Regions from separate parts of the Colwellia sp. 6_MG-2023 genome, predicted to be linked through region 3. Evidence: predicted binding sites of a transcription regulator. Region 3 holds the regulator's gene; each other region holds the start of a gene.
The links. The regulator MetJ, encoded in region 3, represses methionine synthesis genes. The targets are predictions, from matches to a motif close to TAGACGTCTAGACGTCTA.
Positions count from the first base shown of each region.

Region 1 (3,293 bases), on a different contig from region 3:
TAGCTCAGCGTTTTGTAAGTTATTTCTGGCTTGACGTAATAGTAAGTTGTCACTGCCAGCGTCCCCTCTTTGAGTTTTAAGTTTTAATACGTCGGCTTTCGATGCTTCTACTTGGGCCAGTGCCGACTGATAATTAGACATAGTTTTATCATACAATTGACGAGAAACCATATTTGATTTAATTAAACGTTCTACTCGCTCAACTTCAATTTTGAGCTCGTCAACATTGGCTTCTGATACTTTTACCATCGCTTGTGCAGCGATAATCGCAGCGTCTAATTGATGGTTAGTTTGGGCAACACTTTCTAAGGCTAATTTTGCTTTATCAACAGCAATTTTATAAGGTTCTTTATCTAAACTAAACAGTAGTTGGCCTTGTTGTATGCTTTGATTATTGTTGATGTAGACCTTATTTACTTGGCCATTCACTTTGGCTGAAATATTTGCCACAGGGTGCAATACTCTAGATTGTGTACTAACCGGCATCCATAAATCGGCATATAAAAAATAGACAAAGGAAATAGCAAAGACGACAAGCGCAACATGCACCCAACGTTTAAATATTTGATCTGGAGCCATGGCTATTTCTCACCTACATGATATTTGTTAAGCATAATAGAAGCGTTTTGTTCTAGTTTTCGAAGTACCTTAAATAGTGCGTTGAGTTCATCGTTAGATATTCCTTTAGTAAGCTCTGCGCGAACCATGTTTACACTGCCGGTTAACATTTCTATGCATTCACTGCCTGCGGGGGTAAACCATAAACAATGGCATCTACCATCGCTTGGATGAGGACGTCGTTCGACTAAGTTTAAATTAACGAGTTGGTTAACCGTACGGGTTAAAGAAGGCATTTCTATACCTAATTCGGTAGCTAACATATGCTGTGAAGTCCCTTCTCCTAACATTTTAAGATTCATCATCGCTGACCATCTCGCTTCTGTCATTTCCATGGGGTTCACTGCTTGAGATATAACGCCGCGCCATAGACGAGTTACTCTACTTAGCAACCAACCTAGGCTTGGGTTATTAACATTTTGTTTATTAGGTAGTGGCTTTGACATAATAATTCTCACAATTTTCATAATACTTAGCTTGCTAAGTATTATACAGCGTTCAATTTACTTAGCAAGCTAAGTAAATTAGATGTGGCAATATTCTTTAGTATTGATGCTGGTATGAGATTATATTACACCTTCTTCTAGACGGCTAAACGTCTATTTAAAAATATAAAGTTTACTGATATACTGCTGTTCATTAATAAGCCTTCATCATCAAAATCGGCTTTCACTCATAACTTGCGAAATAATTATGCTAGAAAATGAATCAGAATTAAGAATTAGGTATAACGATAATTCCCGTGGTGTTTACTTTATTGGCACTACACCGCCAAAAAGTGACACTCCTATTGAGCAAGTAGAAGATATTGCGACTAAATTACTTGATCGTGTCAGTGATATAGATTTTGATGGGTTAATTATTTATGACATTCAAGATGAAGATTCAAGAACGAATGTTCCTCGTCCTTTTCCGTTTAAAAGTACACATGATCCACGTTTATATTCGTCATTATTAAACAAAAAATCAAAACGTCCGGTTATTACATACAAAAGTGTAGTGCAGTCAGATACTGCAGCATTTAATACTTGGGCTGATGAAGCATGGGAAAAGTTTGGTGTTCGTGATGTTGTGCTGGTGGGTAGCCCATCAAAGAATAATAAAATTAGCTTACCACTTGGTGAAGCTTACCAAACGCTGGTAGAAAATCAGAATAATTTTTTTATTGGCGGGATAACAATTGCTGAGCGCCATGCTAAAAAAGGTAATGAACACCAACGCTTAATTGAAAAGCATCAACAAGGCTGTAATTTCTTTATATCACAAGCAATTTATGACCCTCAAGCTACTATTGATATGTTGACTCGCTATGCTATCGAATGCCAACAGCAAGGCTTAAAACCACAACGTATTATTTTAACCTTTTCACCTTGTGGTAGTAAAAAAACATTAGAGTTTATTGACTGGTTAGGTGTGCGTGTTCCTGAAGCAACCAGCTTGCGTATACTTAATGCAGAAAAACCTTTATATGAGTCTATTCGCATTTGTTGTAATAGCTTACAGCAAATATTAGATGCGTTAGTCCCGTATGATTTACCACTCGGTTTAAATATTGAAAGTTTAACGAACCGTAAAGAAGAAATTGACGGTTCAATTTTACTATACAAGTTATTGCGCTCAACCATGGACAAGTACTTAGCAAGAAAGGAACTTGATAACCTGATCAAGAGTTAAAGTATCGGTGATTTTCACCCGGATTTAGTTAAATAAAAAAGCGGTTCAATTGATATTGACCGCTTTTTTATGTCTTATATTTTATGCTTAGTGTTTGAATACATTAATACCAAACAATAAATATCTACAGAATGAATATTTACTATTACTTAGTTGCCGCATTCGCTTCTAATTGGTCAACTATTTCCAGTAAATCTTTACCTGTAAGGTCTGGCTTTCCTGCTAGCGGATAAAGCGCTTTACCTGGGCGAAGAATAAAACCTGTGCGCCATCCTGCTTTTTCTGCACCCGCTATATCCCATGCATGAGCAGCAATTAACATGGCATCTTCAGGAGCAACATTCATTTGCTCTTGCGCCCATTGATAAACTTTTAAGTCAGGTTTAAAGGTTTCTAAATTTTGTACTGTTAATGAACCGTCAAAATACTCTGCTAGCTTGGCATTTTTTAGTTGAGCGGCAATACCAGCATCAGATGAGTTGGTTAATGTAATCATGGTATAACCCATTGCACGTAATCTTTTTAAGCCTTCAACTACATCAGGGTGAGGGGCTAGATCTCTAAAAGGGGTAAGTACTGCCTTACGCGCTTCTTCTTTCGTTAGTGGTATATTTTTTTGATTAGCAATCATTTCTAGTGATGCGATGCCAATTTCACCAAAGCTATTGTATTCACCAATCATATTACCCACCAAAGAATAGTGTAGCATTGTGGTAAACCAGTAAGGAACAAGCTCATCTCGTCCGCCCAAGGCTTTAGACACTGATTTACCGACATTACCAAGATCTAATAATGTTTCATTAACATCAAAGAAAATTACTTTGGGTTGTATTTTTACATCGGTGTCTAAATCTTTTGCTAGTGCGGCTTCCGAGATAAAGCTTAGTGAAATTAACAAGCTAATTAGAAAGGGTTTAAAATTTATCATTATAAAAAATGCCTATAAGGTTAAGTAGAAGGGTTATAAAATATTGTTACTGAAAAGACCTTTGGAGCATTAA
Region 1 is NZ_JAUOPP010000001.1:80,090-83,382, forward strand. It holds gene Q4503_RS00390 (HlyD family secretion protein) at 1-579, opposite strand, end outside; gene Q4503_RS00395 (MarR family winged helix-turn-helix transcriptional regulator) at 582-1,064, opposite strand; gene Q4503_RS00400 (methylenetetrahydrofolate reductase) at 1,312-2,292, shown strand; gene Q4503_RS00405 (haloacid dehalogenase type II) at 2,438-3,220, opposite strand.
Region 1: Q4503_RS00400 (methylenetetrahydrofolate reductase) is a predicted target of MetJ. The motif match lies at 1,203-1,220, and genes of this name have one in related genera.

Region 2 (3,293 bases), on a different contig from region 3:
CTAAAGCAGGTATTCACCATTTAATTGACTTACAAGAAACTGATGATTTAGCTGATAATGGCTTTTTCATGCTCATTGAAGGCAGTCAAGTTGATTGGGCTGCTCATGGTAATGATATAAGCGATGCTATGGCTGAAATGGATGATTTAGCAAAAACAATTGAATATTTAGAGCACTTTGTTGAACATCACCCTGATACACTTGTGGTAATAACTGCCGATCATAGTACAGGTGGTTTTACTATTGCTGCCAATGGTAAATATGAATGGAATGCTGAAAATTTGCGCACAATGAAGCACTCTGTTAATTATATCGCTAAGCAATTAACAACCAATGAAATAAACGCAAAAATCACAACAGAATTATTTAATTTTGAATTATCTGAAGAAGAGCTGAGTTTACTTAATGATAGTAAAAATAACGCTACAATAGAAAAAACTGCGAATATGTATCAAAGTAAAACTACACCTGCAAGTGAATTAGCATTAATAAAAAGTGTTAAGAAGGTGATGGATATGCGTAGTAATAGTGGTTGGACTACTGGTGGTCATACGGCCATCGATGTACCTGTATTTTCTTTTGGACAACACAGTGAGTTATTTAAAGGTCTACAAGACAACACCGATATAGCGAAAAAAATATTTATGTTGTTAGGTAAGGATAACTCAAAGACTAACTAACAGATTTATTAAGTTAAATCATTGATGCTCGTTATAAACCTATAACGAGCATCAATCAATGCGACTTTACAATAATGTGCTTATGGCTAAAGTTTGGTATTAAAACGAGCAAAACCCTGCTCTAAATCAGCAATTAAATCATCGACATCTTCTAGACCAATATGCAAACGAATTAACGGAAACTCTGCCGTCCACTTAGTTGCACTTCGAATTGAATCAATACTCGTAATACCTAAAATAAGTGATTCGAACCCCCCCCATGAATAACCCATTTTAAAATGCGATAAGCCATCAAGAAATGCGGTAAGTGCTGCTCTATTGCCACAGTTTAAGGTAAAAGAAAATAAACCATTAGAGCCGGTGAAGTCACGTTTAAAAAACTCATGCCCTGGACAAGACTCAAAAGCAGGATGTAAAATAGTATCAACCTCTGGTCGCTCTTTTAACCAGCTAGCTACTGTTAACGCACTCTTTTCATGTTGCTTTAAACGTACACCAATCGTTCTAATACCACGTAACGCAAGATATAAATCATCTGGTGAGGTACATTGCCCCATTAAATAACTATTATCGCGTAATTGTGGCCAATATTTTTCTGTTGCTGTCGCGGTGCCTAACATAACGTCAGAGTGTCCAACAATATATTTAGTGGCTGCTTGTATACTAATATCAACACCGTAATCAAAGGGCTTAAAATTAATACCTGCGCCCCAAGTATTATCAAGCATTACAATACAATCATGTTGATGTGCTATTTTGGCAATGGTTGGTACATCTTGTACTTCCATCGTAATTGAACCCGGAGACTCTAAGAAAACAATACGTGTATTGGGCTTTATTAATGCTTCAATACCAGCACCAATAAGTGGGTCATAATAAGTTGTTTCTACACCCATTTTAGCTAAAATTTTATCGCAATAGTCACGTGTTGGCTCATAAGCACTATCAACCATTAAAATATGATCGCCACTTTCTACAAAAGAGATTATTGCATTGGTTATCGCTGCCGTACCTGATGGATAAAGTGCACAACCTGCACCACCTTCTAATTCAGTCATTGCATCACTAAAAGCAAACGCTGTTGTTGTGCCTCTTCTACCATATACCATGGTTTGATTATTACGATTCTTTAAAGCATCATTCATTTCAGCCACAGTTTCAAACACAACAGTTGAAGCCCGTGTAACGCTTGGATTAACTACACCATTTGTCCATTTTGCTTTGCGACCTGCAGTAACAATTTTAGTATCTTGTTTCATTTAAATCTGACCTTTAGGTTTAATTACTTCAAATAGCTATCTAGCCATCTAAACTTATTTGTATTTATACAGGGAAATGAAAGAAAATTCACCTGTTATCTGTTAAGTTTTAAAACTGATAACTAATAAGAGAGAACTGAAATAGATATCTAGAACAACTCATTAGGTTAATCGTTAATAATAAAATTATTGAGATAAGTTTTAGGTTACTGCTATTTTGTTAGGATTGATACAGAACAGCATCCACTTTATTACTTGCCTTTAATTTATTATTTTCTTCATTTAAAATAATATTATCTGCCATTAGCTCTTCTAATTGGCTTTGTAGCTGGATAACTTTACTCGTAGTCGCGATTTTTTCTTGTTTATACTGTTTTTCTCTTTCTAGCGATTCTGAAAGTTTTAGTTGAGCACTTTCAAGTGTTACCATTAGCTTTTTAATGTTCACGTCGTTGTCATGCTTGGCGCTATTACTATTTTGTAATAACGTAAATTCTTCACTATTGTCATCATCAGCTAAAATTTGTGTTAAATAATCAAACCCATAAATAATAAGTGTCAGCATTATCGTTAAAAATAAAACAACTATATATTGATTGGCACTAACAGAGTCAAGGGCAGATTGTAGCCTTACGTACAGCCCCCCATTAGTCATCACCAGTGAACTAATAAACTCATTATGCCAAACAAACCAAATGACAATATACGACATAAGAAAATGAAAAGACGGTTTTAAATTTAAGATGATTCTAAGAAACAATTTTGTTTTATCTGATAACATAAAATTCCCTTTTATATACTTAAGCTCAGCTTAATAAATGTTCATTAAATCATGCCAGTTTTAAAATGGACAAGCAACCAGCATGCACCTAAGTAACTTGCTTAGTAATAAAGAGCTTAAAATAATTGCAGTATAAAAAGACAGAGTACACAAGTGGTAAAATAAAAATAGCGGCTAAAATATCAAATCAGTATGAGATAACGAACAACAATCGATTAAAATAAATTAATTTGCTTACTAACAATCTCATCAAAAGATTTCCCGAGAAAAGGTAAAACATCATCGGCTATTGGCTTAATCTGTTTATCGATATAATGCTCATAATCTAAATTTCCTTTCGATAACTCTATTGGCATTACACCATTTAAGGTCATCACATATTCAATAATACTTCTTTTTCTATACTTAGGTGATTGACCTGAGTCTATTGAAGCTTTATTAGCAATTAAACATGCCTTAATATGAGGTGGCGTATTAACATAATCGTTAAGATCTCTTCTTATTTTTTTCATATAAACTAGATTATTATCATGCTTTCCAGCCCTTATCTCGCTCAATAGAGTACAAATGTAC
Region 2 is NZ_JAUOPP010000006.1:113,530-116,822, reverse strand. It holds gene Q4503_RS05855 (alkaline phosphatase) at 1-680, shown strand, start outside; gene Q4503_RS05850 (cystathionine beta-lyase) at 767-1,939, opposite strand; gene Q4503_RS05845 (hypothetical protein) at 2,160-2,720, opposite strand; gene Q4503_RS05840 (DNA polymerase II) at 2,936-3,293, opposite strand, start outside.
Region 2: Q4503_RS05850 (cystathionine beta-lyase) is a predicted target of MetJ. The motif match lies at 1,981-1,998, and genes of this name have one in related genera.

Region 3 (3,293 bases):
CTACAAAATTATTATTTATTAACGCGTTTGGCTTTGTGCTAAGCCATGCGCTAAATCGCCCAAAATGTCATTAATATCTTCGATACCAACGGAAATTCTTACTAAAGAGTCGGTAATGCCAGCAGCTAGTCTTGCGCTTTCGGCCATACCGGCATGAGTCATTGTTGGCGGATGACAAATTAAACTTTCAACACCACCTAATGATTGCGCTAAAGTGAACAATTTGAGATTAGCGAATAATTTTTTCACCGACTCAACACCACCTTTAACATCAAAACTTAGCATAGCGCCAAAGCCTGCTTGCTGTTTCTTAGCAATTTCGTGTCCTGGATGATCTGTAAAGCCTGGATAATAAACTGACTCTATCGCAGGATGATTTTTTAGAAATTCAGCAACTTGCTCAGCATTTTCTTGATGCTGCTTTATGCGAATTGGTAAAGTTTTTAGGCCGCGTACAGCAAGAAAACTATCAAATGCACTGCCAGTAATACCAATACAATTTGCCCACCAAGCTAACTCATCACCTAAAGCCTGTTCTTTAGCCACTAAAACACCACCAACAACATCACTGTGCCCGTTGATATACTTAGTAGTAGAGTGAAAAACAATATCTGCACCCAATGTTAATGGTTGTTGTAAAGCAGGAGATAAAAAAGTGTTGTCGACAGCAACTAAAGCACCTACTTCGTGACTAGCCTTAGCTACTTCTTCAATATCAACTAAACGTAATAGTGGATTACTTGGGCTTTCAATTAGTACTAATTTAGGTTTTTGTGCTAATGCTTCTGTTAACGCCTGTTGGTTATTTTGATCAACAACAATTAACTTAAATTGACCACGTTTTGCTAAATGGGTAAATAGTCGAAAGCTTCCTCCGTAACAGTCATGAGGAATAACAACAAGATCATCAACAGATAGCAGCTGACAAATTAATAATACTGACGACATGCCAGTACTTGTCGCAATACCCACTTTACCTTGCTCTAATGTAGCGATAGCTCGAGCGAAGGTTGCTCGGGTTGGGTTACCAGTGCGAGAATAATCAAATTCACGTTTTTCATTAAAGCTTTTTAATGAATAAGTGCTAGATAAGTGAATAGGGGCAACAACAGCACCATGTTGTTTATCGGTATTAATACCCGCCTGCACTGCCGAAGTAGTAATGTTTTTAATTTTAGTATTCGACATTTTTATTCCTTATTTTCATTAACTAACACCATAAACTTATATACTCAATGTTTTGGATGTTTGGACGTCTATAACTCTAAACGTTTTGACTATTTAGGTCAAGAATTTTTAGACATCTAAACTTCTACTTGACTGGATTTCTGCAACCAGTAGAATTGCATGATTAAGAAGAAATAAGTATATGCTTCTATCTTTCAATTAAGCTTAATCAAGTTTTCATTAAGTGTTAATTAAATAATACCGTTAAATGCGTTTTTATAGTCATATAAAAATAATAATTAACCATTTACATTAATAGCTACAGAGGAATTTACATGGCTGAGTGGAATGACGAATATATTAATCCCTATGCCGAACATGGTAAAAAGAGTGAGCAAGTAAAAAAAATTACAGTCTCAATTCCTTTGCGTGTCTTAAAAGTATTAACTGATGAGCGAACTAGACGCCAAGTAAATAATTTACGCCATGCGACTAATAGCGAATTATTGTGCGAAGCATTCTTACATGCTTTTACTGGGCAGCCTCTACCTGATGATGAAGATCTCGCTAAAGATAATGAGGAAAAGTTACCCGCTAGTGTTCGTCGTATTTTAGAAGAAAAAGGAATTACCGACTTTAGTGCTTACGAAATAGATGATGACGAATCAATCTAAGTTCGATTGAGTAAATAACTAATCTAAAATAAAAAAAGTAGCAACCTCGATAGAGTTTGCTACTTTTTTTTGTGCTTCATTTTTTGTGCTTCATATAAGAGTAGCCAATATAGCTACAAAATTCGCAACAAGATAAGTTATCCGTGGTATGGCTTACTTAAACGATGCACCGACTCAATAAAGTGTCCTGCATGATCTGGATTCACATCAGGGTGAATACCATGGCCTAAGTTAAATACATGACCGGTACCGCCTTCACCAAAGCCTGCTAATATTTTAGATACTTCCTGTTCAATACGCGGTAATGGTGCATACAACATAGAAGGGTCCATATTGCCTTGTAAAGCAACTTTATCACCAACACGTGCTTTTGCTTTTTCTATATCAATAGTCCAATCAAGTCCTACCGCATCACAACCTGTCGCAGCGATATCTTCTAACCACATACCACCATTTTTAGTAAACAAAGTTACCGGCACTTGACGGCCATCATTATAACGCGTTAAACCGTCAACGATTTTATGCATATATTGTAATGAAAATTCTTTGTAATCACGTGGTGACAATACGCCACCCCATGTATCAAACACCATTACTGATTGTGCGCCAGCAGCAATTTGTGCATTCAAATATGAAATAACAGAGTCGGCTAACTTATCAAGCAATAAATGCAGTGTTTGTGGTTCAGAAAACATCATTTTTTTGATTTTAGTAAAAGCTTTTGAGCTACCACCTTCAATCATGTAAGTTGCCAACGTCCAAGGGCTGCCAGAAAAACCAATTAACGGCACGCTACCATTTAGTTCTTTTTTAATAGTACGAACGGCATTCATTACGTATTGTAATTCACCTTCAGGATCAGGTACGCCGATTTTTTCAACATCAGCTTTACAAGTAATAGGACGTTCAAACTTAGGTCCTTCGCCTGTTTCGAAATATAGGCCCAAACCCATGGCGTCAGGAATTGTTAATATGTCGCTGAATAAAATAGCTGCATCAAGTGGAAAGCGACGCAACGGCTGAATAGTAACTTCACAAGCTAAGTCAGCATCGCGACAAACTGACATAAAATCGCCAGCATCTTTACGTACTGCTCGGTATTCAGGTAAATAACGTCCTGCTTGTCTCATCATCCAAACAGGTGTGTAATCTACTGGCTGCTTTAAAAGCGCACGTAAATAATTATCATTTTTTAATTCAGTCACCAATAAACCCTCTAATTTATTCATTGTTTACTTACTTGAACTCCCCAAAATAGGAATAACAAGTAAATTATGCGCGTATTCTAGCACTCGTGGTATTTTGAATCTATGCGACAAATCAATTCATTTACGCTTAACATTCATCCCATGAAAAATATTTCAATTTAGTTACATTTCGCTAGACATTATTAATATGAATAACAATCAATCACTTAATCACTAAAAAGCATTAGTTATGCTTTATACGAAA
Region 3 is NZ_JAUOPP010000014.1:104,327-107,619, forward strand. It holds gene metB (cystathionine gamma-synthase) at 19-1,188, opposite strand; gene metJ (met regulon transcriptional regulator MetJ) at 1,503-1,841, shown strand; gene hemE (uroporphyrinogen decarboxylase) at 1,979-3,046, opposite strand.